DNA from 4 places in the Exiguobacterium sp. R-17 genome. Region 4 is predicted to be linked to each of the others. Evidence: riboswitches for the same ligand, from Rfam matches in the RefSeq annotation. Region 4 holds a riboswitch; each other region holds the start of a gene.
What was found. A riboswitch is a leader RNA that binds a small molecule or an ion and turns the genes downstream of it on or off. The one in region 4 is predicted to bind thiamine pyrophosphate.
Positions count from the first base shown of each region.

Region 1: it holds a riboswitch for thiamine pyrophosphate, as region 4 does, so the genes downstream of both, thiT (energy-coupled thiamine transporter ThiT) here and thiD (bifunctional hydroxymethylpyrimidine kinase/phosphomethylpyrimidine kinase) in region 4, are expected to answer to the same signal.
Region 2: it holds a riboswitch for thiamine pyrophosphate, as region 4 does, so the genes downstream of both, ACN9MT_RS06080 (thiamine phosphate synthase) here and thiD (bifunctional hydroxymethylpyrimidine kinase/phosphomethylpyrimidine kinase) in region 4, are expected to answer to the same signal.
Region 3: it holds a riboswitch for thiamine pyrophosphate, as region 4 does, so the genes downstream of both, ACN9MT_RS08080 (ECF transporter S component) here and thiD (bifunctional hydroxymethylpyrimidine kinase/phosphomethylpyrimidine kinase) in region 4, are expected to answer to the same signal.

Region 1 is NZ_CP184372.1:1,899,790-1,907,274, reverse strand. Features, by position in the region: gene fmt (methionyl-tRNA formyltransferase) at 1-201, shown strand, start outside; gene rsmB (16S rRNA (cytosine(967)-C(5))-methyltransferase RsmB) at 198-1,529, shown strand; gene ACN9MT_RS10225 (Stp1/IreP family PP2C-type Ser/Thr phosphatase) at 1,548-2,282, shown strand; gene pknB (Stk1 family PASTA domain-containing Ser/Thr kinase) at 2,285-4,219, shown strand; gene rsgA (ribosome small subunit-dependent GTPase A) at 4,245-5,150, shown strand; gene rpe (ribulose-phosphate 3-epimerase) at 5,153-5,809, shown strand; TPP riboswitch at 5,832-5,941, shown strand; gene thiT (energy-coupled thiamine transporter ThiT) at 6,002-6,562, shown strand; gene ACN9MT_RS10200 (thiamine diphosphokinase) at 6,564-7,166, shown strand; gene ACN9MT_RS10195 (amino acid permease) at 7,222-7,485, opposite strand, start outside.
Region 2 is NZ_CP184372.1:1,175,428-1,182,912, forward strand. Features, by position in the region: gene ACN9MT_RS06065 (MFS transporter) at 1-312, opposite strand, end outside; gene ACN9MT_RS06070 (OsmC family protein) at 503-928, shown strand; gene nagZ (beta-N-acetylhexosaminidase) at 925-2,145, shown strand; TPP riboswitch at 2,202-2,304, shown strand; gene ACN9MT_RS06080 (thiamine phosphate synthase) at 2,391-2,981, shown strand; gene ACN9MT_RS06085 (FAD-dependent oxidoreductase) at 2,978-3,922, shown strand; gene thiS (sulfur carrier protein ThiS) at 3,919-4,119, shown strand; gene ACN9MT_RS06095 (thiazole synthase) at 4,122-4,886, shown strand; gene ACN9MT_RS06100 (ThiF family adenylyltransferase) at 4,883-5,890, shown strand; gene ACN9MT_RS06105 (hypothetical protein) at 6,013-6,369, shown strand; gene ACN9MT_RS06110 (hypothetical protein) at 6,503-6,871, opposite strand; gene ACN9MT_RS06115 (exonuclease SbcCD subunit D) at 7,157-7,485, shown strand, end outside.
Region 3 is NZ_CP184372.1:1,518,244-1,525,728, forward strand. Features, by position in the region: gene ACN9MT_RS08065 (glycerol-3-phosphate acyltransferase) at 1-64, shown strand, start outside; gene ACN9MT_RS08070 (GNAT family N-acetyltransferase) at 78-1,628, shown strand; gene ACN9MT_RS08075 (50S ribosomal protein L25/general stress protein Ctc) at 1,920-2,591, shown strand; TPP riboswitch at 2,687-2,786, shown strand; gene ACN9MT_RS08080 (ECF transporter S component) at 2,887-3,459, shown strand; gene ACN9MT_RS08085 (ABC transporter ATP-binding protein) at 3,456-4,985, shown strand; gene ACN9MT_RS08090 (energy-coupling factor transporter transmembrane component T family protein) at 4,957-5,679, shown strand; gene ACN9MT_RS08095 (NAD(P)/FAD-dependent oxidoreductase) at 5,735-6,766, shown strand; gene ACN9MT_RS08100 (alpha/beta fold hydrolase) at 6,838-7,485, opposite strand, start outside.
Region 4 is NZ_CP184372.1:542,519-550,003, reverse strand. Features, by position in the region: gene ACN9MT_RS02890 (hypothetical protein) at 1-549, opposite strand, end outside; gene ACN9MT_RS02885 (YitT family protein) at 686-1,552, shown strand; gene ACN9MT_RS02880 (CHASE3 domain-containing protein) at 1,754-2,392, shown strand; gene ACN9MT_RS02875 (ArsR/SmtB family transcription factor) at 2,437-2,805, opposite strand; gene ACN9MT_RS02870 (hypothetical protein) at 2,864-3,205, opposite strand; gene thiE (thiamine phosphate synthase) at 3,319-3,957, opposite strand; gene thiM (hydroxyethylthiazole kinase) at 3,947-4,714, opposite strand; gene thiD (bifunctional hydroxymethylpyrimidine kinase/phosphomethylpyrimidine kinase) at 4,695-5,498, opposite strand; TPP riboswitch at 5,614-5,724, opposite strand; gene ACN9MT_RS02850 (murein hydrolase activator EnvC family protein) at 5,789-7,066, opposite strand; gene ACN9MT_RS02845 (murein hydrolase activator EnvC family protein) at 7,269-7,485, opposite strand, start outside.

The DNA of each region.
Region 1 (7,485 bases), 1.4 Mb from region 4:
ACGAAAGTCTCAGGAACGGGACGACCGGGTGAAATCATCGCATTAGAAGCGGATGGTCCCGTCATCGCGACAGGTTCCGAAACAGCGTTGAAGCTGATCGACTTACAGCCGTCCGGCAAAAAACGGATGGATGGTGCCACGTTCATGCGCGGGATTGGTCAATCGCTTGAACTCGGACAACAAGTAGGTGAGAACGCATGAATGTACGCGACGCAGCAGTAACGACACTGATGAAAATCGGACAAGGTGGCGCCTTCTCAACAATTACGGTCCACCAAATGCTTGAAAAACGCGCCATCTCGGCGTCAGATGTCGGCTTGTTCACGGAACTCGTTTACGGGACGCTCAGTCGTGAATTGACGCTTGATTATATTTTAGAACCATATTTAGCGAAACAGAAAAAACTTGATCCATTCATGCGCCCATTGTTAAGAATGAGTGTCTATCAGTTGTTTTATCTCGATCGTGTACCGGATCATGCCGTCATTCATGAAGCCGTTGAAATTGCTAAAAAACGTGGGAAAGTCCATGTCTCGAAAGTTGTCAACGGAGTGCTACGGAATGTATTACGGGCGGGAATGCCTCATTTCGCTGAAATTGAGCCTGCTGCAAAACGAATCAGCATTGAAACGAGTCACCCGCAGTGGCTCGTCGAACGTTGGATCGAACTGTTTGGTCCGGAAGAAACGCTTCAGATCTGTCAATTAAATAACACACCGGCACCGGTCACGGTCCGCATCAATCGCACGAAAACGACGCGGGAGGAAGCAATCGAGCTTCTACTCGATCAAGGTGTGACGGCAAAACCATCTACGGTCGCGCCGGACGGTCTCGAAATCGAACGAGGAAGCGTCCAAAAAACTGATCTGATTGACCGTGGGTATCTTTCTCTTCAGGATGAGAGCTCAATGCTCGTCGCCCGTGCGCTTGGTGCAGAAGCATCCGATCATGTACTCGACAGCTGTGCCGCACCTGGTGGGAAAGCGATGCATATTGCTGAAGGTTTGACGACGGGTACACTACAGGCACTTGATCTTCATCCACATAAGATTAAATTGATTGAACAGCAAGCGACACGATTAGGTCTTACGACTGTTCGAGCAGAAGCGTTAGATGCCCGTAAAGCAGGGGAACGCTTCGAAAGCGAATCCTTTGACCGGATTCTTGTCGATGCACCTTGTTCAGGACTTGGTGTCATTCGGAGAAAACCGGATATCAAATGGACGAAACGTCCAGAACAACTCGAGCAACTCCCAAAAATTCAACGAGACATCTTGACATCTGTCTTACCACTCGTTAAAAAAGGTGGAATCTTCGTCTATTCGACTTGTACGATTGATCCGACCGAAAACGAGGAGCAGACAGCGTTCATTCTCGATCAGGGTTTTGACTTTGATGCATCTTTCGCGGAACGCATGCCAGAATCCGTGCGACATCTGATTGGGAATCGAGCAGAACTCAAGTTGTTACCGACGACAGTCGGAACGGATGGCTTCTACATTGCCGCGTTTAAGAAACGAGAAGATTGATACGAACGGAGGACTGTCATGGAGTTAGCTCACCTTTCGACCACTGGGAAAGTCAGGACTAAAAATGAGGATACGGTATTACTCATCGGGAACGCTGAACGTGGTCTTGCTGTCGTTGCGGATGGTATGGGAGGTCACGCTGCTGGCGATATCGCAAGTGCGATCGTTCGCGAGGTATTTGAAGCATCCTTTTCCCTCATGCCAAATCGCCCGATGGAATTGTCCGAATGGATAGAACAACGTGTAGCCGAAGCGAATGCCCGGATTCTTCAGTTTTCAAAAGAAGAACAACTTGCGATCGTCGGAACGACCATTGCCTGTGTGTGCTGGGTCGAGGATTTGCTCGTCATCGGTCATGTTGGAGACAGTAGGGTCTATGCTCTTGAAGGTACGGCGTTAAAACAATTGACGGATGATCATTCTTACGTCAACATGTTACGACAAATGGGAGAGCTTTCGGACGAGGAAGTCGAAAATCATCCACGTAAAAATGTCATCACACGATCGGTCGGCTCGAACGAAACGGTCGAAGTCGACATTCAAGTAAGAGATGCTCCAGACTATGACCTCGTCCTTGTGTGTAGCGACGGGTTGACCGATGAAGTGCCAGATGATGTCATTGAACAAATCATCTTACGGGATGATCCGCTTGATGAGATCGTCGGACAATTGGTGAAAGAAGCGAATGCTCGAGGAGGCGCGGATAATATTACGATTGCCGCCATCCGGTTCAAAGAAAGAAAGAGGGTCTGAATATGCGATACGGAGATCGATTAAATGACCGCTACCGCATAGAACGGCTAGTTGGAAGTGGCGGGATGGCGAATGTCTATCAAGCCTATGATGAGATTTTAAAGCGTCATGTTGCCATTAAGATTTTACGGACTGAATTTTCGCATGACGAACAGTTCATTCGTCGATTCGAACGTGAAGCGCATGCTGCTACCAGCTTGAATCATCCAAACATCGTTGCCGTCTATGATGTAGGCGAAGAAGATGCCATCTATTACATCGTCATGGAGTATATCGATGGTATGACATTAAAGACATTTTGTGAAAATCAAGCATTACCTGTGCCGCAGGCCGTCGATATCATCGCTCAAATTTGTGATGCGATCGATCATGCCCATGCACACCGAATCATCCATCGCGATATCAAACCGCAAAACATGTTGATTCGAGAGGATGGTACCGTCAAAGTAACGGATTTCGGAATCGCTGTGGCGATGTCGAATGCGACTCTGACGCATACGATGTCGGTCCTTGGGTCTGTCCATTACTTCTCGCCAGAACAAGCAAAAGGTAAATTTGCCGATGAGAAGTCGGATATCTATTCGCTTGGTGCTGTCTTATACGAACTTGTGACAGGACAAGTCCCGTTTGAAGGTGATTCACCGGTTGCGATCGCTTTGAAGCATCTGCAAGATACACCGCGTCGTCCATCCGTCTTGAATCCGAAAGTGCCACAAGCGCTTGAGAACTGTATCATGCAGGCGCTCGCAAAAGCACCGCATGACCGTCAGCAGTCCGTCGCAGCCTTTAAGGCAGATATGGTGACGGCGTTGTCTGACGAACGAGCAAGTGAAGGCATCCGAGGTGCAGAAGAGGATGAGATGGAAAAGACGATGGTCTTATCACCTGTACAAGTGCCAGAAGAATCAAAAGCGGAACCGGACACACCTGTCGTCACGACCGTTCAACCGAAACCGTCAGAAAAGAAAAAGAAAAAACGCTGGTGGGTCATCCTATTATTACTTGTATTACTCGGTGGAGCGGCTACGACGTTTGCGATGTGGCCGGATCCTACCGTTACGGTACCGTCCGTCGTCAAAACGGATGGAGATGAAGCGGAAACGAAGCTTGAGAAACTTGGATTTGTTGTCGAGACGACAGAACGAAACAGTGATACGGTCGATGAAGGAGACGTGATCAGTCAGACACCGCGTGAAAACGCGCAGGTGAAAAAGGGCTCAACAGTCAATTTGGTCGTCTCAACCGGCAGTGCTCCGGTCGAAGTGCCAGATGTAACGGATGATGTTGAAAAAGAAGCAATTGCGACGTTAAAAGAAGCTGGATTTGCTAAAGTCGAGGTCGAACGTGAAAAGTCGGATGAAATCGAGCGAGGTAATGTGATCCGGCAATCGATCTCGGCTGGTACGGAGGTCATCGCGAAAGAACAAACGATTACGATCACCGTCTCGGAAGGAACATCTTCTTTCGAGTTGAAGGATTTGACGAACTTATCGAGTGACGAAGCAAAAGCCTACCTGGACGAAAAAGGGCTCGATGGAACGTTCGAGCAAGAATTTTCTAGCGACGTGAAACTCGATCAAGTTATCCGTCAATTCCCACAAGCAGGGACTCAAGTCGAACCGAACGACTCCGTGACGGTCTTCATCTCAAAAGGTGAGGAAGAAAAAACGTTGACAGCGACGTTCCCTGAAAAGGTCGTCTATGACGCGGTCAGCGAGAACGAGGACGAGGAACCACCGAAACAAGTCATCCGGATTGAGACGGAAGATGCGAAAGGGAAGCGGACCGTCATCGAGGAATCAATTGACCAAGATGAGACATTCGACGTGCCGGTGACGATTGATCCGGGAGAAGAAGGCAAGATTACGATTTATAAAGACGATACGGTGTATCGTTCAAAAACCATCACGTACAATCAAGCAAAAGACGCACAGTGAATGTGATGAAAAAGGAGTGCATAGGATGACGGAACAACGCATCGAAGAGAATCGAGAAGGAACGATCATACGCCTGCAGGGTGGCTTTTATGATGTCATGACACCAGAAGGAGAGGTCCGTTCACGGGCAAGAGGGAATTTCCGAAAACGCGGCATCAGTCCAGTCGTTGGAGACGAAGTCGTTCTTCATATCGAAAGTGAGACCGGGTATATTCTCGAAGTGAAGGAGCGGGACAACTTTTTAGTACGCCCGCCTGTCGCGAATATCGATCAAGCGTTGCTTGTCGTCTCGGCTGCAGAACCTGATTTTTCAGCGCACTTGCTCGATCGTTTCCTCGTCTTGATCGAAGCGAAGGAAATCCAACCCGTCATCCTGTTAACGAAGATGGACTTGCTTGATGATGTCAAAGGTCCTGCAGTTAGAGAGGCAATTGCCGCTTACCGGAAGATTGGTTATACGGTCATCGAGACATCAAGTGAGACATTGACAGGTGTTGAACAAGTCCGTCCGTTACTGGCCGGGAAAACGAGCGTTCTTGCCGGACAATCCGGTGTTGGGAAAAGTTCGCTCTTGAACGCACTTGAACCAACACTCGACTTAGAGACGAGTGCGATTTCGAAATCACTCGGACGTGGACGGCATACGACACGTCACGTCACGTTGATGCCACTTGCCGAAGGCTTGATTGCTGATACACCAGGTTTCTCGAACCTTGATTTTCCGTATGATATGGAAATCGAGGATGTACGGTGGAGTTTTCCTGAATTCGTGGCTGTACAGGACGAATGTAAGTATCGAGGATGTTTGCACTTGAATGAACCCGGATGTGCCGTCAAGGAAGCCGTCGAAGCACAAGAAATCATGTCCTCTCGTTATGAGAACTATGGTATGTTTATAGACGAAATCAAGAATCGAGCCCGGAGGTATTGAAGATGATTAAAATTGCACCATCTATCTTATCAGCAGATTTTGCGAATCTTGAGCGTGATGTCAAAGCAGTCGAGGCAGCAGGCGCGGACTATATCCATTTCGATGTCATGGATGGTCAGTTCGTACCGAATATCTCGTTTGGACTACCTGTGCTCAGCAGTTTACGTCAAAAGACGGATATGGTCCTTGATGTCCATTTAATGATTGACCAGCCAGAACGTTTCGTTGAAGATTTCGTTAAGGCAGGGGCAGATATCGTGACGTTCCACGTCGAAGCGACGAACCACGTCCATCGTGTTTTACAACAAATCAAGCTAGCTGGTGCAAAAGCAGGGGTCGTCTTGAATCCTCACACGCCATTATCAACGATTGAACACGTCCTTGAGGATGTCGATATGGTCTTATTGATGACGGTCAATCCGGGCTTTGGTGGACAAGCCTTCATCGAGAGTGTCATGCCAAAACTCGCATCACTTGCACAAATGAAAGCAGATCGTGATCTGACATTTGAAATCGAGATTGATGGTGGCGTCAACCCGGCAACAGCAAAACTTTGTATCGAAAACGGTGCGAACGTTCTTGTCGCGGGATCAGCAATCTACAATGCACCAGATTATGCGGAAGCGATCACTAGCATTCGTCAAGGGGCTGCCGTATAATAAGAACGAGAAAACGAAATATGATGACCGCAAGGGGTGTCGCTTGAAAAGCGGCTGAGAGGAGTCTTTTAGACTTTAACCCTTCGAACCTGTTCCGTTCAAACGGACGTAGGGATGTGGCGCACGCAGGCAGTACGGCGTTCGTCGTACTGCCTTTTTGCGTCCTCTCGTACAATGAAGGAGGAAAATAGCATGAAACGGTTACAAATGATGATGGAAATTGCCATCTTCGCCAGTCTCGGAGTCGTCTTTGATTTACTGATTCCATTCAAAATGCCACAAGGTGGCTCGATCAGCTTAGCGATGTTACCGATCTTCGTCATGGCATTTCGCCACGGGGTCGTCGGAGGGGTCGTCACGGGAGCGCTTGTCGGTACGATTCAATTGATGTTCGCTCCACAAGTCTTGACGATCGTTCAACCGATGCTTGACTATACGATTGCGTATGGTGTCGTCGGATTAAGTGGTCTGTTCGCGCGTCAAGTCAGACTAGCCGCACGCAATGGACAAAAGAAAAGCTTGATGGCGTTCGTTCTCCTGGCGACGTTATTAGGCGCAGGACTCCGTTATATCTGTCATGTCATCAGCGGAATCGTGTTCTTCGCGAAATATGCAGAAGGTCCAGTCGTGCCATATTCATTAGTTTATAACGCGACATACATGGTACCATCTTATGTTTTATGCGGTGTCGTCGCGGGTCTCCTCTTTACAACTGCGCCACGTTTACTACGTTATTCAGCACGAGGCGTCTGAGATGCGGACGATTCTCGTGTGCGCCGGTCCTCAAGAAGAAGTGCCGGATTTACGGACGTTTTGTCAGCCAGGTGACTTTATCGTCGGTGTCGACGGTGGTGTTCAGACGATTGAATTGTTTGGGCTGACATGCGACCTGACGATTGGTGATTTTGATTCGCTTGGTTATGTACCTGAAGGGGCAATCGTTCATCCGGCCGAGAAAGATGAAACGGATCTCGAACTGGCACTTCGTACAGTTTCAGAGAAGAAACAGTTTGAGGATACCTTCATTATCGGGGCGACAGGTGGGCGGCTCGACATGACCGTCCAAAATGTATATCTATTGAAGCGATACCCAGAGGCACGACTCGTGACGAAACGAGAAGAGGTACGATACTTGGCTGAGGGAACGTATGCAGTCGAAGCCGAAAGCTATCATTATCTTTCGTTCATTCCACTCGTACCATCGACTTTAAGCTTATCCGGAGTCAAATATCCACTTGATACACATCCAGTACCGGTCGGAGGTTCCTTGACCGTCAGTAATGAATGGAGTACGTCAGAAGCGACAGTAGAGCTCCATCAAGGAGAACTATTGATGATGCGGACGCTTAAGGAATAGAACAATCATACAAAAAGAGGCCGTGGATGACTCCGCGGCCTCTTTTTAGATGAAATTATTCTTCGAGTTGAGAAGGGGCGACACGGATGTCGCTTTGAGCGGATAGATGTTTTCCTTTGACGAAGAGATGATAACTTCCCCACATGACAAGGAAGAAAGGAACACCGATGTATAAAGCAATCCGTTGATCCGCTTGAAACGCAAGACTGACGAGGACGACGACATTAAGTGTCAACGATATCAACGGTAATACTGGATAGAATGGCGTCTTGAACTTTAGTTCGGATAGATCATGTCCGTTTCGGATGAACTGACGGCG
Region 2 (7,485 bases), 630 kb from region 4:
CAATACTTCGTAACTTGGAGCAAAACTACTGGCAAGGTTCAGTAAGACCCAAACGAGTAACAGACGTAGAATCAGGCGACGCCGTTCCAAGTGACCGGTCAGCGACATGACAATCGGTGTACCAATCGCAAAGGAGATGGCAAATGCCGAGACGAGCGTACCGGCTGTTGCGATCGTGATATCAAGGGCTGAGGAGATTTCAGCGAGGATCCCGACGATGACGAATTCGCTTGTTCCGAGAACGAACGTCAGGAGCGACAACGTGGCGATCAACAGCCAATCGCGTCGACTTAAACGAGTAGTAGGTGACATGGATGATTCCTCAATTCTGGCGCTTGCGCGCGAAACTATGAGTAACAGGATAGCATGAAACGATTTCGTCGGGTATCGCAAAGCGAGAATTCGGGAAAAGAACCATTATTCGAAATAGCGTGAGAATTTCCAGGCTTGCTGTTTTTTGCGTATACTACAGATGAAGACTACTGACAAAGGAGTGGAAACGATGCAAGCGACAGTGACATGGAACAAACAGATGGGGTTTAGTGGACAGACGGAATCAGGGCATCATCTTGCGATGGATGCAGCACCGGAGAACGGTGGCGAAAATCAAGCACCACGACCGACTGAACTGCTGCTACATGCCGTTGCCGGCTGTACTGGAATCGACATCGTCTCGATTTTAGAGAAGATGCGCTTGACGATTACTCATTTCGAAATGGATATCGAAGGGGAACGGGCAGAGGATCATCCGCGGCGTTTTACGTCAATCTCGATTCATTACCGGCTTGAAGGTGATCTCCCGGAAGATAAGGTCCGTCGCGCCATCTCGTTATCAAAGGATAAATATTGTTCGGTCTCGCAATCCTTGAACGCTGAGATTTCCGTCTATTATTCCATCAATGGTGTCCGGAGCGAGGATCCTTTGTGAAGAAAGTAGCACTGATCGGTTGCCTGTTGCTTGCAGGGTGTGCGCAGGAGACGACGGAACCAACGAAACCATCACAACCAGCAACGAAGCAACCGACGGAGGCGAAGAAACCAAAGCCTGAGCCGACAAAGGAAGCACAACAACAAGCACGATTAAAGCAACAACTTGAAGCGATGTCGACGTCAGAAAAAATCGATCAACTGCTCTATATCGGAGTTGCCGGCACGGAACTTTCAGCAGCTGACCGGAAATTGTTGCAGACGCATGCGATCGGTGGGGTCTTACTGCTTGGTGGGAATATTACGTCAGAAGATCAACTCTTGACGTTCACGCGTGCCATTCAAGAAACGAACCAAAAACCGTATGTTTTCGTCGGTGTTGATGAAGAGGGCGGACGGGTCAGCCGGGTACCGGATCAACGATTACGTCTCCCGACGAGTCAACGGATGGCGCAAGGTGCAGATGCTGCAAAAATGGAAGATGTCGGACGTACGCTCGGTCACCTGTCACGATTTTATGGGTTCAACATGGACTTCGCACCGGTCCTTGACGTCAATAGCAATCCGAACAATCCAATCATCGGCGACCGTGCGTTAAGTGCTGATCCAAAGACCGTCGCGACTCTCGGTACGGCTCTGATGCACGGGATGCAAGAGACGGGAACGATTCCGGTCGTCAAACATTTTCCCGGTCACGGCAATACGAGTGTCGATTCCCATGTCGGGTTGCCGAAAGTGACAGCATCAAAGGAAGAACTGAAGCGAACGGAACTGTTACCGTTCCAAGAAGCGATTCAAGAGGGCGCCGAGATGGTGATGGTCGCCCATATTCTCTATCCCGTGTATGACGATCAAAATCCATCTTCGCTCTCGAAGCCGATCTTGACTGACCTCTTGCGTCAACAACTCGGATTCAAGGGCGTCATCATCACGGATGACCTTGTCATGGGGGCAATCACGAAACGATATGGTCTCGCGGAAGCGGCACGCCAGGCACTTGTCAACGGAGCTGATATGGCGATGTTTTCGGAAGCAGGTGCCTATCCGAAGGTCCACACCAAAGTGATGCAAGCCGTTAAAGAAAAAACGTTGTCGTCAGAGATGCTCGATGCTAAAGTGATGCGGATCCTGAAGCTGAAGCAGACCTATGCCGACAGCCAGAAGCAACAGCGACCGACGAAATCGGAGCTTATTCAGCAAGTGGAAGCGCTCAACTAGGACTAGCGAAGCAAAGCGACTCATGCTAAACTAATGGGGCAAGCCAATTAAACACGAAAAGACACTAGGGGAGTCTCGCAGCAGACTGAGACGGAAGTATCCGGACCCTTTGAACCTGATCTAGTTCGTACTAGCGGAGGGAAGTGGCTCGAAACCTTAGATATCCTTAGCGCTTCAGCGCATTTTCGGACCACTCCCTTCAACATCGGGAGTGGTCCTTTTTTCGTATCGAAAGGAAGAACATGATGCGTCTACATCTGATTTCGACGGGATCCATCAATCCACGTGATGGAGTGGAAACCTTTCAATCGCTTCAACCATATACGGATCAGCTTCATCTTCGAGAACCGAATTTGTCGGCAGCAGAATTGCTAGAACTGATTGACGCGCTCCTTGCGAAAGGGTATTCGCCTAATCAATTAACCGTTCATGATCGGGTCGACGTCGCCCATGTCGCTGGTATCGGTGTGCAGTTGACGCGACGATCCTTACGCGTCGGCGATGTAAGGCGTCACTTTCCGAATCTCATCATCGGGAAATCCGTCCACTCTCTGGCAGAAGCACTTGCAGCGGAAGCGGAAGGAGCCGACCGACTGCTGTACGGTCATATTTATCCGACAGCGTCGAAACCAAACGTGCCACCGCGAGGGATCGATGCCTTGAAGCAAGTTGTCACTTTCACGACGAAACCAGTCATCGCAATCGGCGGGATCACTCCTGATCGCATTCCTGAAATCGCAGCGACCGGTGCAAGCGGAATCGCCGTCTTATCCGGTATTCTCGGTCAAGCGGACCCGCATGCTGCCATTCAGCGTTATCAGGGGGTACGGGTATGACGGATCACATCATCATCGGTGGTGGAGTCATCGGTTTGACGCTTGCTTACAGTCTCGCTTGTCAGAACGAATCCGTTCTTGTCCTTGATCGCGGAACATGCGGACAAGGGACGAGTCGGGCGGCTGCCGGGATGCTTGCGACGGACATCGAGCTGAGAGAAGAATTGCATACGCTTGCCGCGCGAAGTCGCCGTCTGTATCCGTTACTTGCGCGACGCCTCACGCGCGAGACCGGGATCGATTGTGGCTACCGGGAACAACCATTTTTATTGAAACGAAATGGGCAAGAATACTTATTTCCATCGGTCGGTCAAATCGATCCGCGACGACTAACGACTGCATTGATGCATGTCTTACGAAATCGTGGGGTACCAATCGAAGAACAGGTGGACGTCACGCGAATCGAGGAGAGTGATGATTTCATTAGGGTTGAGTCGAACACGGGAACGTGGACGGGACGAACGGTGACGGTTGCTGCCGGACGCGGGTCCCAAGCCTTGCTCGATACAGCTGGTATTTCGATTGCGACGCACGGTGTCAAAGGGGAATGTCTGGCAGTCCGTCTCGCAGGTCAGCCATTACGCTCGATCCTGTTTGATGACGCCGTCTACCTCGTACCGAAAGCGGACGGACGGATATTGATCGGTGCGACCGAACTACCGCACGACGAGACGATCGGTGTTAGTGTCGCAGGAGTCACGTCACTGCTTCAAGCAGCAGAGCGTCTCTATCCACCGATCCGTGATGCTGTCATCGAAGAAGTCTGGTCAGGCGTACGACCACAAACAGAGTTCGGCTTGCCATATATCGGAGTCGCAGATTCATCCCGTCGGATCTTTATAGGGACGGGGCATCATCGGCATGGCATATTACTCGCACCGGCGACAGCGGAAGTCTTGGCAAACACATTACGGTTGACCCTAAAGGAGGAAGTTCGATGAACATTACGATTAACGGCAACGACCACACCATTGAACAGATTGAGACGATTGAGGACATGCTCACGCAACTTGGCTTAGGGGAAAAACTTGTCATCGTCGAACAGAACCGACAGATCATCGACCGCGGAGCTTACAATCAAACGGTCGTTCGGAACAATGACACATTCGAAATCGTTCATTTCGTAGGAGGAGGATAAACATGCTACAAATTGGAGAAAAGACATTCGAATCACGGTTATTACTCGGAACGGGGAAATATACGGATGCTACGGTGCAGCAAGAGGCAATTGATGCGTCCGCTTCACAAATCTTGACGTTCGCCGTCCGGCGGCTCGATCTCTTTGACAAACAACAACCGAATTTCTTGGAGTCGCTTGATTTAACAAAGTATGATTTACTACCGAATACGGCTGGTGCGAAGACAGCGGAAGAAGCGGTTCGGCTAGCAAAACTTGCGCAGGCATCCGGTATGTGCGACATGGTCAAGGTCGAAGTGATTGGGTGCGACAAGACATTACTACCTGACCCAATCGAGACGTTACGGGCTTCTGAAGAGTTACTTAAAGAAGGGTTCGTCGTCTTACCGTATACATCGGACGACGTCGTCCTTGCACGACGACTCGAGGAACTCGGCTGTCATGCCATCATGCCGGCAGCGTCACCGATCGGTTCCGGGCAAGGCATCCTCAATCCGCTCCACCTAAAGTTCATCATCGAGCAGACGACGGTGCCTGTCATCGTCGACGCTGGAATCGGTTCTCCAACTGACGTCGCCTATGCAATGGAACTGGGAGCGGATGGTGTCTTATTGAACTCCGCTGTCGCCCATGCCCAGGATCCGGTCAAGATGGCGCACGCGATGCGACTAGCCGTCGAAGCAGGGCGCTTCGGCTACGAAGCGGGAAGAATCGAGAAGAAACAGTATGCAGTCGCGAGTAGTCCAACGAGTGGATTGATTCGATGACACGTTATTCACGTCAAACTCGATTTCAACCGATTGGAGAAGCAGGACAAGCACGCTTCGCAACAGCAAAGGTACTGATCATTGGGATGGGGGCACTCGGCACGGCATCGGCAGAACAACTCGTTCGCGCTGGTGTCGGCGTCGTCCGAATCGTCGACCGCGATTATGTCGAGTGGAGTAATCTACAACGGCAACAACTCTATACGGAGGATGATGCACGGCACAGCGTACCGAAGGCGATTGCTGCAAAAGCGCGACTTGAAGCGATTAATTCGACGGTGACGATCGAAGCACATGTATTAGATGTCGACCGGGCAGCGCTGACGTGGCTTCTCGATGATATCGATCTCATCATCGATGCGACGGACCATTTCGATATTCGTTTACTGATGAACGATATGGCATTGTTGCGCTCGATTCCGTGGATTTACGGCGGCTGCATCGGCAGTTACGGGATTACTTTCACTGTTCGCCCGGGAGAGACGCCGTGTCTGCATTGTCTGCTCGATCAATTACCACGTGATCAGGAGACGTGTGATACGGCGGGAATCATCGGTCCAGCTGTTCAGATGGTCGCCTCTCTACAAGTGACGGAAGCGTTGAAGTGGTTAAGTGGAAAGACGGACGCGTTGCGGACACGTCTGCTTGCCTTTGACGTGTGGTCGAATACATTCCAACAAATCAACGTCCAGTCACTGAAGCAAACAGAGTGCCCCTCGTGCGGCATCGAGCCGTCTTATCCTTATTTATCGAATCAAACGGTGCGTTTCACGGCACTGTGCGGTCGCGATGCCGTTCAAATCCGTGGAGACGGACAGCGAGATCTCGAACAATTAAAACAACGCCTCCAGCCGGTTGCGGCGATTTCCGCCCATAACCCATACTTGCTGGCGTTTACGACGGATGAGCATCGAATGGTCGCCTTTCGAGATGGTCGTGTCTTGATTCATGGCGAGGCGGATCTCGTTAAAGCAAAACGACTGTATCACGCCTATTTCGGATAAACGTTCATAAAACAGTAAAACTAATTTTAAAAATATATGTTTTAAATGTTTAAAAAACAGGTAAATAAGACTTCAGACATAAATCGGTCTACAGGTTTTGAACGTGAAGAGGAGTGATTCAGATGAAACAAGAATTCGATCCGATGAAGGATCAAGCACAGACGGAAGAAACACAGGCGGTTGTCCAGCAAGCCAACTGGAATCCGGACCGGTACCGGACGAACTTGAACCCATTCTATCTGTCACCTTGTAGTGTCGAACGTAGAGAAGATGTGCATCAGGATGCATCGAAGATTCTCGAAGTCGAGACGTCGTCGCCCCTCCAACAACTTTTTGAACACAATCAAGCAACGCATACATCCGAACCAACGGGCAAAAAATTTAAGACAGGCATCGTCGTCGGTGTCGGTGCGATCATCGGCGGATCAGTTTCTGTGATTCGTTCCGTCCAACGTTTTAGAAAGCAACGGACGAAGTAATACGCTCGTTGTGAAAGCGCAAAAAGCAGGAGGCATTCGCCTCCTGCTTTTTTTTTTACAACCTCTTCATTTCACAAAGAAAAGAAGGGATTTTCGTATGTATATTGTTTCTATTTTGATATTTCTAGATTTATCAGTTCGTTATGTTATCAAACGCGGTAGATTTACCGTTTACGTAAACATCGATGATTTCATGTTCAGGATCTAAAGTTAATTTATAGACATACTGCTTTGTCTTCTTATGAGTTTTAGATTCATTCAATTTAATCTTTAGCGTATCTCCTTGTGCTTCAAGATCAGAAGCGACTGCTTTCTTTGTGCGATAGATAATATAGGCGATATCGTCTTTCGTGTTGATCATTTGCAAAGTAGTGGCAGGATTTATTTTCGATTGGAGAGCGTTAGGTACTATTTTTAGCTCACTAAAACTGAGTTTAGAATCGTTTGCGTTACAGGCTGATAAAGTAGTACATAATACAGTCAACATTAATAATTTCTTCATATTTTTGCTCCTTCGATTCGAGTGGAAATGTATACCTTATATATTAGCAGTTTTTTGAAGTTCCAAGTCATCAAAAGGTATAAGGTCAACGGAAATTGACTTGATGTTAAAAATAAAGTAGTTTTTTGATCAAAAAAATTCTAATTTTTTTGTTTAAATGTATGGTAGTGTCGCTGTGTGTTAGGATAACTCCTCCTTTTTGTGTTCCAAACAGATGTTCGTCGCAGAACGAACGCTCGCATGCTACACTTAAGCTACTATATTTAAAAAGTGAGTGTGATGAAGATGAAATGGATACATACTGCCGATTGGCATCTCGGTAAAATCGTTCATGGCGAGTCGATGCTCGGGAACCAACGGGCGGTCCTGAGCGAGTTTTTGACACTCGTCGATCGCGAACAACCGGATGCAATCGTCATTGCGGGTGACTTATACGACCGTGCCGTCCCGCCGACAGAAGCCGTTGAACTACTCGATGAGACGCTCGCTGCTCTGATTCTTGATCGGGACATACCGGTCATTGCGATCAGCGGAAATCATGATTCAGCCGAACGGTTAAGTTTCGGAACGACGTTACTTCAACGGGCGGGTCTACACCTTGTTGGAAAATTGAC
Region 3 (7,485 bases), 980 kb from region 4:
CGTTACCGTAAGTCTACTTGTCCTGTGGGCTCATGATGCACTCCACAAGCCAGCCATTACATAAGGAGGACGTCTCCATGATCGACTTTTCCATTGCAACTGCGGACGACGCGGAAGCAATCCATGAATTGAACTACCTCACCTTTACAGAAGAGATTCCGCAACATCAACCGAACATCGAACGGAAACGAATTGATCGATTCCATGATCAGAACACTTACTTGATCGGTAAGGAAGACGATCGACTCGTCGCAATGATCGCCATTCGAAAGCATCGTCCCTTTTCGCTTGAAGAAAAGGGCGTGACGCTAGAAGAGACACTGACGGACCCAGCGGAAATCCGCTTACTTAGCGTTCGTCCCGAATACCGCAATAGTCGTACGTTCATGCAATTGATGCGCTTTTTAATGGTCTACCTCGAGCGGGAGACGATTGATCATGTCTATATCAGTGGTACGACGCGGGAAGCAAAACTATACGCGCGGTTCGGCTTCACACCGATTGCAGCTACGCTTGGTAGTGGTGACGCCCAGTTTGTACCGATGTTGTTGTCGCGCGCAACATACGAACGATCCGTCATCGCGGATGTCTTACGTCCCCTGCATTTTCTAGCCGGTCCGGTCGAGGTTGCGCCGACGGTCCGTCAAGCGGCGCAACAAGCACCGCGTCCACACCGGACGGCCTCGATGCGGCAGCTCGATCAAGATTTACGTGGCCGAATGTGTCAGTTGCTGGATTTGCCACATGTCTCGATGGCCGTCGGCAGCGGTACGCTCGCCAATGATATTGTCGCGCAACAACTCACTGGACATGGATTAATCCTGAACGGCGGCGAGTTCGGTCAACGCTTGATTGATCACGCGGCACGTGCCGGCAAGTCCTTTGATGTCCATACGCTTCCCCCCGGTCACCCGATCGACTTGAAGCAACTCGCTCATCAATTGAGGCAAACGGCATACAACTGGATCTGGTTGACGCATTGTGAGACGTCAACGGGTGTTCTCTATGATCTTGATGCAGTAAAAGTGCTGTTAGATCAACGAACCGCACTCGTCGTCGATGCGATCAGCGCTGTTGGAACCGGACGTTTCTCATACGCTGGTTGCAAATTCGTCACGACTGTTTCCGGGAAAGCGATTGGTGGTTTACCGGGTCTTGCGTTCATTGGTCACGCAGATCGCGTCCTACCTTCTCTCTGTATTCCCCGTTATCTGGATTTAGGACTCTATGCGGAAGGGGTTGCCTTTTCCGGCTCGTCGAACCTGTTGCTTGCCTGTCAGGCAGCGCTTGATGCCCTCGATCTTAATCAAGCAGCAATCAAGATGACCTATCTCGAACAAGCCGTCCGCGCAACTGGATTCCAACTCCTCGCACAACAAGAAGCACAAGCGCCGGGAATACTGACGATCGTTCATCCGTCCGCAACCGCTTTAGGCGACGCTCTGCGCATTCAGGGGTATCACGTCCAGTACGAAAGCGACTATCTCGTTTACAATCAGTGGCTGCAAATTTCGACGATGGGACAGACGACGATGCGGCAAATTGAACGCCTCGTTCGTGTTTTAGTTCGTGAAAATCAACGAATCATCATAAAGAATGAAAAAAACGAAAGACCTCTCAACCCCTGATTTCAAGCGGTTTGGAGGTCTTTCGACTTCAAAAAGATAAAAAAAGAGGTTTATGGATTTAAAACATAGGGGTATAAACTCATTAGCACCGCATCAAACCGGTGACTTACTCACACATGTTTCTCAATATCAGCGTAATGACCTGGGAGAGAAATGCAAAGTCACGAAAGCGTCAGATTCATGAGAGTCTGAAACCGATTGTCTTAGCATGATTCATATTGTTCAGGATTCGTCCTGCTCCTACATTCATTACCTTTTGAGGGCTATACCAAATTCAAGGGGGAAATGAACATGTCAGTTAATTTAACAGCCGAAAAACGCGAGGTACGTCCACGCTCACTCCGTAAACAATTGCGTCATGAAGGAAAAGCTCTTGGCGTCGTGTATGGTTACAAAGTGGAAAGTACACCAATCGCATTTGAAGAAAAAGAATTGCTTAAAATCGTCCGAGAAAACGGTGAAAACGTCTTGATTTCACTCAAACTCGACGGTAAAAATATTAACGTCTTGATCAATCGCCGTGATATGGATGTCTTCACACCAACAGTCGATCACGTTGAATTCATCGCCGTGAAAATGGATGAAGAAACAGAAGTCGAAGCAGACGTTGTACTTGTTGGCGAAGCAGCCGGTGCAAAAGTTGGTGGTTTCCTATCACAAACACTCTTTAAAGTAACAGTCGCCGCTACACCAGATAAATTACCAGAAAACGTCGAAGTCGACGTCACGAACCTCGAAATCGGCGATTCGATTTCTGTAGCCGATCTTCCAGAACAAAAAGATTTCCGCATCGTTACAGAAGGCGATATTCAAGTCGCAGCTGTCGTCGAATCGACACTCGAGCAGGATCTTGAAGAAATCGAGGAAGCAGAGGCACAAGCAGAAGCTGGCGAAGACAACGAAGCGGAAGCAACAGAAGCGTCTTCAGAAGAAACAGCTGAAGAGAACGAAGACAATAAATAAGTCGTTTAAAGATACGCCCTTTGCGGCGTATCGTTTTTTTGTGTCTTGACAACAGACGCTGGATTGCCTAAAGTGAACAGCGTATCACCTATTACCATATCCACTAGGGGAGCCCAATTGGCTGAGACGATTCACTTCGGACCCTTCGAACCTGATCTAGTTCATACTAGCGTAGGAAAGTGGAGCGATCACATCCAATGACTCCTGCTGCGCGCAGTTTTTCTGAGGACCGCTCTCTTTTTTACGGAGGGCGGTCTTTTTTGGCGTCTCCCCCATTCAAAGGAGGACGTATCTAATGCAACACTGGAAAATGAAAGAAATCATGGTCATGATGATGCTCGCCGTCGCTTGCGGCGTCATCTATCTTGGTTGGTCAACACTCTGGTTACCGATCTCAGCGATCTTCGGTCCTGTCGGTGCCAACTGGATGTTTGGCATCTGGATCATTGCGAGTCCGCTCGTCGCAGCAATCATTCAAAAGCCAGGTGCCGCTTTAATTGCGGAAGTCGTCGCGGCAGCCGTCGAACTGTTCACAGGTAGTCATTTTGGTTTATCCGCTCTTCTGATCGGAGTCTGCCAAGGACTTGGTGCGGAACTCGTCTTCGCGATGACGCGTTACCGTCGTTATGACACATGGACCTTGATGTTATCGGGTGTCGGAGCCGCGATTGGTAGCATCGTTTATAGTCTAATCGCGAACGGATTCGGTTACTACACAACGACGACGTTGCTTGCGACAACTGGCTTACAATTGATCAGCGGCGCATTACTCGGTGGCTTGCTTGCAGCCATTCTCGTCCGTCGCCTTGTTGCGACTGGTGTCTTGAACGGGTTTGCGGCAGGACGTGCGAAACGAGAAATCGCATGATTACTGTCGACGACCTCAGCATCCGCTATCCCGGTCAGATGAAATCGGTGCTCAATCATGTATCGCTGACGATTGAGCAAGGGACGACCCTTCTGCTCGGACGAAGTGGGAGTGGCAAGACGACATTACTTCATGCCCTTGCCGGACTGACACCGGAAACGATTGAAGTCGAACAGACTGGTACCGTTACCCGGTCCGGTTCGGTCGGAATCTTGTTTCAAAATCCAGAAGAACAGTTCTGCATGGAGACGATCGGACGCGAAATCGCTTTTAGTTTAGAAAATCGCTCGATTCCGCACGTGGAGATGGATGAACGAATTGAACGCTTACTCGCACTCGTCGGTCTCCCCCTTCCCTTCTCGACACCGATCGCGAGTCTATCCGGTGGAATGAAACAGCGTCTCGCGCTCGCAGCGGTCCTAGCACTTGAGCCGACGATCTTATTACTCGATGAACCAACGGCTCAGATTGATCCAATCGGACAACATGAGCTGATGGCGTTGATTTTTCGGATTCAAAAAGAACACGATTTAACGATCGTCTTGATCGAACACCAACTCGATGTCTGTTTGTCGTACGTCGACCAGGTCGTCTTGCTTGAGGACGGATCGATTACTGCGACAGCAGATCCACGGGATCTGTTCCCCCAGGATTACAAAGAGCTTCAAACGAAAGGTATTGCCGTTCCCTCTTTGTATCCGTATACGTTAGAGACATTACCCATAGATGGACCGCAAGCGGCGCGACTTCATGTGCCTTCCACCGTCGCTACAGCTGGTCGCTCTTTGTTACACGTCGCTGCATTATCGACGAAAGCACCATATCCGCTGACCGATGCGACATTTTCCCTGCAGACAGGAGAATGGGTGATGCTGCTTGGGGCAAATGGATCCGGGAAAAGTACATTGCTTGCGACACTCGGGCGGTTGCTTCCCAATCGTGGAACGTATCAGCTCCAGGGACGTCCGGTTCATCGTTACTCCCGGCGTCGCTTTTATGAGCAAGTTGGCTATGTCTTTCAACAACCGGATCTGCAGTTTCTTAAGCTGACGGTCGAAGCGGAAATCGACTGGAGCCACCGGGCATCGACGAACGTTAAGCGCGCGGCGTTGCTCGAACGGCTGGAACTGACATCTGTCAAACAGCAGTCACCACTTGCTCTTAGTACGGGGCAACAACGACGGCTCAGCGTCGCAACGATGCTCGGACAAACGAAAGACTTATTGTTGCTCGATGAACCGACCTTCGGACAAGATGGATTGACGACACGACGCTTAATGGAACAGTTACAGATGGAACAACAGAACGGTACGACACTCGTCATGGCGACGCATGATATGGAGCTCGTCGCCCGGTATGCGGATCGTGTCCTCGTCATGGAGCAAGGACGGATTGCTTTTGACGGTCGCCCAAGCGAGTTATTCGCTGACGTTCCATTACTCGAGCGCTGTCAGCTACAACGTCCACTTTCGTACCAATTCCAGGAGGTGAAACGTGATGCAAACGAACGTGTCCCCGTTCGCTAAACTCAATCCCGTCATTAAGGGAAGCGGATTGTTTTTGATCATGTTTGCCTTGATTGCAACGAATGACTGGGTCAAAACGTTAGTATTCCTGAGTTTTGCTATCGCAATGCTACTCCTCTCCGGATGGGGTCCTTTTGATTTCTTGAAGCGACTTGCGCCGTATAGTCTATTATTCTTATTGACGTTCTGGATGATGGCGGCTTTCGGCAAAGGAACGAATACTCTTTGGTCGTTTGGTTGGTTTCATGTCACGTTGGAAAGCGTCGCGCACGGCTGGTTACTTGCCTTGCGGATGGCCACGTTCGTCTGCTTGAGCCTCGCTTTCGTCACGACGACCGACGCGACCCGTTTCGTAATGAGCTTGATCCATCAGGCGAAGTTATCGCCCCGCTTTGCTTACGGATTCCTTGCCGGGATTCGCTTTCTGCCGCAACTGGTCGAAGAAGTCCGCGTTTTGCGGCAAGTCCGGATGATTCGCAATGTGCACAGTCGCTTTCCTGGTGATGGATTTCTTTCAATTGGCTTACCGCTCTTCTCACGATCGATCCAGCGGGCAGAACGGATGGCGATTGCTCTCGAAGCCCGTCACTTTTCAGCAGAGCGAACGTATTACGAGGTACCGGTCGTTCAGCGTCAGGATATTATTTATCTCGTGGTCATCCTCCTATTCATCAGTCTTGTCTTTTGGCTATGATTACCGCCACCCGTATCCGGGTACACTCTAGCAAGACAGATTGAAGGAGAACGACATGAAACGTATCCTCTTGATTGGTGCAGGTCACGCTCACCTGCATTGCATTACACACGGACCAACAGAAGACGTCGAGTGGCTGGTCCTGAACGCCTCGACGTACCAATATTACTCGGGCATGTACTCTGGGCTTGCTGACGGAACATACGACATGGATGAGATGCGTATTGACGTCGCCGCCTTATGTCGTGCCTATGATAAACCATTCATCATGGAGACCGTCATCAAAGTCGACCCTGTTGAAAAGGTCGTCTTCGGTGCATCCGGCAGACGTTACACCTATGACGTCGTCTCAACGAATATCGGTTCATTCGACTGGTCGGAAGATACGACGCGATTATCGATTAAACCGAACTACCGGTTACCGGATACATTAAAGCGACTGCAACAAGCAAAGCGTCCGGTCGTGATTGGGAGCGGAGCAGCTGCCGTCGAGATGGCGGCGTCCTTGAAAGCGGTGGGTGTACCGATCACATTGATCACGGATCCAGATATCCTTTCTCGTCATCCGGCAGCGGAAGCCATTACGAGACGGTTAAAAGAACTCGAAGTGTACTGGATCCGGGAACGTCCTATAGATGACGAACTACCACTCCGCTTTACGCATCATCCACCAATCGAGTCAGATGCAATCATCCGCTTGACGGGTGCCAAAGCTCCAGCATTGTTTACAGACAGCAATCTCTTCACGGAAGACGGATTTTTACTCGTCAATGAACAGTTACAAGCACTCGATCATCCAAGTTTGTTTGCTGCGGGTGACGCGGCGACCCTCGTCGCCTACCCCGACATTCCGAAGAATGGTGTCACGGCTGTCCGACAAGCGCCAATTTTACTTACGAACCTTTTACGATACCTCAAGGAAGAAGCACTGCAAACCTATCGTCCGCAAACGAACTATTTGACGATTTTATCGATGGGACCGCGTCATGCCGTTTCCCTGTATGGTCGTCATTATTCCACTCACCCGTTCGGTTGGTACCTGAAGCGCTTTATCGATCAACGGTTCATGCGAAAGTATCGCTCATAAAAGTGTGCGCCGGCGCACACTTTTCCTATACACAAAAACAAGCCGTGGACGGGTGTCCATGGCTTGTTGGATTAGACGGTTTGATTTCCTTTAACGTACGTCAGTAATGTCTCGTTGAACTTCTCTTGTTCGTCAAGTAACATCCCGTGTCCACTCTCTTCGAAGACTTCGAGTCGCGCATGTGGGATTTCCTTTTGCATTTCTTCCGCAAACTCGAACGGACAGACTTGGTCTTTTTTACCGTGGATGATCAACGTATCGACTTTGATGTTTTCGAGTTTTCCACGTAAGTCTTCGTCACGCAAGGCGATTGCTGACTGAATCGTTCCGTGGGATGAAGCGGCGATGCTAAGACCATGGAACCATTGTTGAAGCGGTTCTGGATGTTCCTTCGCAAAGAAGATTTCACCGAATCCTTTGAGCATCGACGGACGATCCTGTTTCGTATCGGCAATCAACGCATCGACCTCTTCTTTCGTCATCCCGTATGGGTAGCCGTCACGTTGCGTAAAGACCGGTGCCGCAGCTCCCGCAAGAACGAGCTTACTGACTTTTGAGTCCCCGTAGTGCAAGAGATAGGACAAGGCGATTCCTCCACCCATCGAGAAGCCAAGCAACGTGACATTCGTTAATTTCAGCTGTTCGATGACTTCATTGACATCGGACGCCATCGTCTTATAATCATATCCCGTTGCCGGTGCATCTGATTTGCCATAACC
Region 4 (7,485 bases):
TCTGGAGGCATCAAGCACATATCCATCGATGACGACACGATTAAAACGTCCAGACGATGACGTAGCGCGTTCGATGTCAGATGGTGTATAGATGTCGAACGCGCTACGATCTATCTTAAAATCAGCTTTCGAATAGGGATCGGTATAGTGAATTTCAAGATTGGTCAAGTCAGGAATCGTCGAAAATAAAACGAGCGTATGATGCATAAGTACTTTTGATAAGCGAGCGTTCAAGAAATCCTGATTCATTTGTAATGTACCAGTATCGGTCCCGATCCAAGCACGCCGTTCTTTGCCTGTGACGTCATAAGCGAGCCGTAACGACTCTCCTTCGACATCTACCTGTTTTAATTCTGATGAAAACGGGAGTTGTTCAGCTAATTGGCGAACAGCTAATGTATTCATCATGGAAGCACCGACTTGTCTCGCTACGAGATCACCATCATGCCAAATAGATCGTTGGTTTTCTTCGTCTGGTTGTTGAAAAAGACGAATCCCCACCAATACGCCTAAACAAATACAGCCTATAATCAAGAATGTTTTCTTCATTTTCATCACCTTCCTAAAAAAACTTACCCTTTTTCATCTTTTTTCATAAGAAGGGTTGAAATTTTATGCATATGGGCGTACTCTTGCAGGCAGATACTCACAGAAGGAGGAGCATGAGGTCACTCATCATAATGCCATGACTACAACACACCCACAGAAAAAGAGAGTTGAAAAAATCAGTTTTTTAATCATAGGTACGTTGCTGTATTCCCTGTACATCAGCTTACTACTATCTCCAAATGATATCGGATCAGGTGGTATCATGGGGATCACGCTTGTCATTCAAGAGCTTTTCCACACTCCAATCGGATTAACCCAATTGCTCTTAAACATTCCCCTTTTCCTTTTAGGTTTCCGTTTCTTACGAAAGCGATTCATGTTCTTATCTGGCATCATTGTCGTTGCCTCTTCTTTTTTAATCGACTGGATTCCGACTCAGATCGTTCCCGAGTCGTTGAATGATCCGCTTGTTGCCTCCATCTTTGCCGGTCTAGTCTCTGGTCTTGCAATGGCATTGATTTTCTTTGGTGGCGCATCGACTGGTGGACTCGATATTCTTGGAAAGTTTTTCTTTGCTCGTTTTCATAATTGGCCACTTCCTCGCATATTTCTGATGCAAGATCTTGTCATCTATATCTTGGTATGGTGGGTCTTCGATTTGAAACACGTTATGTATGCTCTTATCATGAGCTTCGTTCGCGCCAAAGCTCTTCAAACGGTTTACAGTTTTTATTCCGCTTCTAAGCAATGTATCATTATTTGCGAAAAGGCGGATGAAATAAATGAAGTCATCACAAAAGAACTTGGTCGTGGTGTGACGATCCTTGATGCACGGGGAGGATACTCCAACCGAACGAAGAAAATGGTCTATGTCGTCGTTCAAAATAATGAAATCGTCCGTTTGCAAGAAATCGTTTCTTCTGTCGAACCTAACGCGTTCGTTACGTTCTCAGAAATCCATACTGTTTTTGGGAATTATAAGGAACATTCGTATTCGTTTTAAACTCAAGCGCAGCCTAGCTGTGCTTTTTCTATTTCGTTTACTTTAAAACAGCTTCTCGTATTGCACCAGCTTTCCTGCTTTTTTATTAGGAATACTGATTTTTTTACTTTCTTCTCCCTATTCAAAAAATGGACAGGCTTCACTTTTTTTGCGATAGTAGTTAAGCTTATGACATGTCTATTTATTTAAAGGAATGATTGCATGCACTCACTTTGGCGTCAGCGTATTCTGCTGATCCTTTTGATCAGTTTATTCGCTTCTATCCCAATCATTTACGCCCTATCCGGTTATCGGACGATTGCAACGATAACAGAGCAAATAAAGGATCATGACATACCGTTAATCAATCAAGTGGACCAGTTGGTTGAACATAACCGAGATCGTGCCAATGCGGTGCGTGGTCTTTTATTGTATGAAGATAGTCGTTATCTCGAACAGTATTACTTTTCTACTTCTAAAATTCATGATTTACGAAACAGTCTAAATCAATCGTCGACCACGCCAGGAGCAATCAAGGATTTATTACGTCGCAATAATGTCTGGGAGTCCGAGATTGAACGAGTATTCGTCGTCTATGAGCGTCAGAGTCCAACGGCAGCAAAGCGCCTTGCCAAACAAACGACGCAAACGACACAAACGATTCTCGAGGACTTATCTCGTGTGAAAGATGATTTGTATAAGACACTTCAAGCAAAATTACAACAATCAGATACTTTAGTCGCTACATATAAATGGATGTGTCTCAGTCTCTCTATTCTGTCCTTTTTATTAATTAGTGCGACGATCTTTTTTTCCCACCGGTTCGCACCTAACAAGTCAGACGAATCGTCCTTAGAGTAAACGAAAAGCGCAGCCAAAGCTGCGCTTTTCGTTTACTCTAAAAATTATTCAGATACTGCTTTTCCCTCTTGTACATGCTCCATCGCCATATGAACAAGCGACGACACATGATGGTCATCTAAAGAATAATACACGACTTTTCCATCTTTACGAAACTTGACGAGCCCTTGTTTCAACAGGGAGCGAAGATGATGAGATGCTGTCGCAATCGAGCAGTCGACAGAAGCAGAGACGTCACAAACGCACAATTCCTCTTCGATCGTCAACGCATAAACGATTCGTAGTCGTGTCGCATCTGAAAGGATCTTAAATAATTTTCCGATTTCAAGCGTCGGAATCGTATCAACGACTTGTCCAATCTCAGACGCACGCTGTTCATCAATAGCAATCGTTTCACAACGGGGAATGTCCATGTCCGTCACCTCGTTTCTATTTCTATATTGCACCATGAGAAACAGGACATTTGCAAGTTCAGCGCATCCGCCTACGAATGAGCCAAAATACCAACCATCCCCCTACGTAATCACCGATATCCCAAACGATTCGATTTTGATCGACCGCACGTACACCGATATCGATGATCTTCGTACTCTCCAATCGATTCCTATAACGCTTACGTAATCGAGAAGGAATCGGGAGACGAAGCAGTATTCGATAATAGATGTCTAAGTGGGTGTGTCCCCAAATTTCTGTAGCGATCGAACTTGTCTTGATATACAACGGACGTTTGTAGCGTCTTTCATACTTTTCCTTCAGCAAGAGAGCCATTTCATAAGATACACGATTAGGACGCGGAAATAAAATTTTCCCCAAATGGTAGATCCCCCGATTATCCACGCGAATGATTTGTGGTTCCAATCGATACCGGATCCAATAGCCCCGAAAACGGATCGTCTGCCATTTCAATACAATCACCTCTGAACGGATTATACCCTGTTCTGAAGAGATTGATGCCATTCCCATACAGCATCTGTCATATGTTGTGCAGCACGTCGTCGATCTTCTTTAGCAAAAATTTCCGAGATGACCGCATATCCTTCTAATGGGATAGGAAGAGAAGCGACATTCGTTGCCGTAATTCCACCAATGCCGATTAAAGGTAAGCGCACGGCTTCGCGAATCGCTTGAAGCATCGTGTGTGACATCGAGTCGGCGTCTGCTTTCGATGACGTCGCAAATAGAGAACCTACACCTAAATAAGATGCTCCATCTCGTTCTGCTTCAATCGCTTGCGCGACGGTTGCTACCGATACGCCAATCACAGTGTTCGGTAAGAGACGTCGCGCTGCGGTTAGAGGAATATCTTCTTGTCCGATATGCAAACCAGCTCCGACAAGTAACGCAATATCAATTCGGTCATTGATAATCAAAGGAACATCATGACGATCCGTCAATCTCTTTAACCGGACTGCCTGTTCGAAGAATTCCTTTCCCTGCGCTGTTTTTTCCCGTAATTGTATAATCGTTGCACCACCTAAAATCGCTTCTTCAACGACCGTTTCGATTGCAACTCCCGGATGATATCGACGATCTGTCACCGCATAAATGGAATAATCAATTGACATGTTCTACCACCTCCATCAAATCTTGCTCCGTCATCAGACTGATTGCATTGAACAACTCTCGTTTGAAATTACCTAGACCTTTTTCTGATGCTGCCTGTTCTCCTGCTTTTCCCATGATAAATGTTCCGTGGACTGCTGCCTCAAACGCAGAATATCCTGCACCAAGAAAACTCGCAATCAAAGAAGCTGTCATACACCCCGTACCTGTGACGTCTCCGAGACGCGGCGTACCTACTTGTAGTTCCACTTCGCGCATGCCGTCCGTGATGTAGTCGATTGGACCTGTGACGACAATGACGGACTTTTGTTTACGAGCGAATGCACGAATGATTTCTCGATCCATGATCTCATCACTAGCAGCATCGACTCCTTTTGTTCGTCCATTCTCCCCAAGCAATGTCTTGATTTCTGAAGCATTTCCTTTAACGACCGTACATCCGAGTCTACTCAATTCTTTTGAAAAGGACGTACGCAATGATGTAGCTCCCGCTCCAACTGGATCAAGGATGATCGGAACGTTCAAGCGTCTCGCTTCGCTTGCGGCGAGTCGTTGAGCTGCTTGCATGTCTGCATCAATTGTTCCAATGTTCAAGACAAGAGCTTGCGCAAGTCGAACCATCTCTTCCACTTCGCGAATATCCTCCGCCATGACTGGAGATGCGCCAACGGCGAGTGTGACATTGGCGCAATCATTGATCGTGACTGTGTTCGTCAAATGATGAATGAGTGGTTTGTGTTTAAGAATGGTCGTAAACATGTGTATCCCTCCAAAGTGAATGAAAATGATGTGTCGGTCCAATCCCTTGTCCGAGAGCAAATCCATGACGAATCGCCTCTGTAACATACTTCTTGGCCTGACGTACACTGTCCGGTAAAGCTTCTCCAAGTGCCATCCGTGCCGCAATCGCTGCAGATAAGGTACAGCCTGTTCCATGAGTATGTTGATTATCTAACCGATCTGATGTGAAACGGTATTCCTCTTGCCCGTCCCATAATAAATCCGTGGCAGCTCCCGGTAGATGTCCACCTTTTAGCAAGACGGCTCCAGTCTTCATAGCCAACTGATGCATCGCCAGTCGCATCTCCTCTAGATTAGTAACTGACTGCCCTGTTAAGCGCTCTGCTTCCGGTAAATTTGGTGTGACGAGTGTCGCAAGTGGCAGTAACTCCGCGATTAGTGCTTCCTCTGCCTCCGTCCGCAATAGGGCATGCCCGCCTTTTGCGACCATGACAGGGTCTAGTATGATCGGAACTGTCTGTTTGCGAAGATGTGTTGCAATGACGTGAATCGTTTGTGCATTCGAGACCATACCGATTTTGATAGCATCCACACGAATATCTGAAAAGATTGAAGCTAATTGGGCATCAACGATTTCCGATGATAACTCTTCTACTGCTTGAACGCCCAGTGTATTTTGAGCCGTTACCGCCGTCAAAACACTCATCCCATAAACGCCCAATGCCGAAAATGTCTTTAAATCTGCCTGAATTCCAGCTCCACCACCGGAGTCAGATCCCGCAATCGTCAATACATGTTTCATATTTTTCTCACCTTTCCATCGAGCAATGTAAGGGAGTTGTTACCGACAAAAAAAGCGTCGACCGCTGTAAAAAAGCAGTCGACGCTATACGAAATCGTTATCCAACCATTTCGGTATCCGTTCGGCTCAACTTTCCTACGCTGGTATTATCCAGTTCAGGTAATAGGGTCGAAAACAGATTGGTTTTCCTCTCAGCCGGATTCCTCCAGCTCCCCTAGTTGCTCAAGTATTCATTTCGCCTTAACTGTAGCATAGCGGCAAGAAAAAAACGAGCCGAAGCTCGTTTTGAATTATAGGTATGCTAATGGATTAACTGCATTCAGAGGAGAAGAGGCACTGTACTGATAGCCTCCGACATGTAGTTCGAAATGCAAGTGTGGTCCTGTTGAATTCCCAGTACTACCAAGTGTTCCAACTTGCTGACCTTGAGAAACTGTTTGTCCTGCATGAACAGATAATGAACTCATATGAGCGTAGACTGTCGTATAGACTTTCCCGTCAAGGAAGTGAGAAATCATGACGTGATTTCCATAAGGCCCACCACCTGAAGCTGTAATGACCGTTCCAGCTGCTGCTGCGACGATTGGTGAGCCGACCGAACCACTGAAATCGACACCATTATGGAACGTATAGCCGTTCGCACCGCTTGCTGGTCCAAACCCTTGTGATACGCCACCAGAAGATGGACGAACGAATTTCCCACCGCTCGAAACAACGGGTGGGGCAACTGAAGTAGGTGATTCTGAACTCTTACCTGCTTGTTTTGCTGCTTGAGCATTCGCTTTAGCGGCTTTTTCAGCTGCTGCTTTCTCGGCTGCTGCTCTTTCAGCCGCTACTTTAGCTGCTGCCTTCGCTGCCGCAATCGCACGTTCTTGAGCTTCAAGTGTGGCTTGTAGTTCTTTCGCGTCTAGAAGTTCTGTCGTAAACTTCGTCTTACCTTTTCGTAATTTTTTAAGCGTAGCACTGCGTTCTTTCATTTGAACTTTCAACGCTTTTTTTTGTTCGATTAATGTTTTCTTCTCTTCAACCTGCTCCGCCTTTTTTTCAACGAGCGCTTGTTTTGCTTCCGCTAGCTTTTGTTGGGTTGCGATGTAATCCGAAATCATTTTATCATCTTGCTCCGCGATTTTTTTCCCTGCCATGACACGACTAAATAAATCACCTAAATCCTTCGATCCAAAAATGACTTCTTCCCATTTGATTGAGTTTCCATCGTTTTCTTGGAAGACACGTAGACGATCACCGAGTAGTTCTTCTTGTTTTTTCAACATCTCTTCGTAGCGAACGATGTCTGCTTTTAATTCATCGATTCGCAAATTCAATTTCTCGATTTGTTTATTTTTTTCGGAAATCTGAAAAATCTTTTCGTTGATCGCTGCATCGATTCGATTGATTTGACGTTGTTCTTTCGAAATTTTCGACTCTTGTTTTTTAATTGCTTTTTCTAATTTACGTTGTTCTGCGGCATTTTCAGCCTTTTTTTCTTTGATCGTTGCTGCTGCAATTGGTTGTGTTCCTGTTATAAGTAATGCTCCTAAAACAATGGTAGAAATTAGTTTTTTTAGCATATATCGTTTTCCTCACTTATGTTTTTCATATTTTATTATAGTATTCAAGTTTCTCTCATATCTGAAATAGATTATAGCACCCTAATCGTTTCAAAAAAATTTCATTTACATTTCAAATGAAAACGTTTTTTTGTAATATAATCATTTATTTTTTGAAAATCGCAAAAAAAGAACCGCTGCATAAGCAACGATTCTTTACTGTTTAAAACATCGTCATTGGGTTCACTGAGCTAGCTGGACCAGTTGCACTATAGCTGTATCCACCGACGTGGATTTCAAAGTGTAAGTGTGGACCAGTTGAATTCCCAGTACTTCCACGTAAACCGATTTGTTCACCTTGACTGACGCGTTGACCTGCGTGAGCATTGAGTGCGCTCATATGAGCATACAATGTTGTGTACGTTTTACCGTTTAATTGG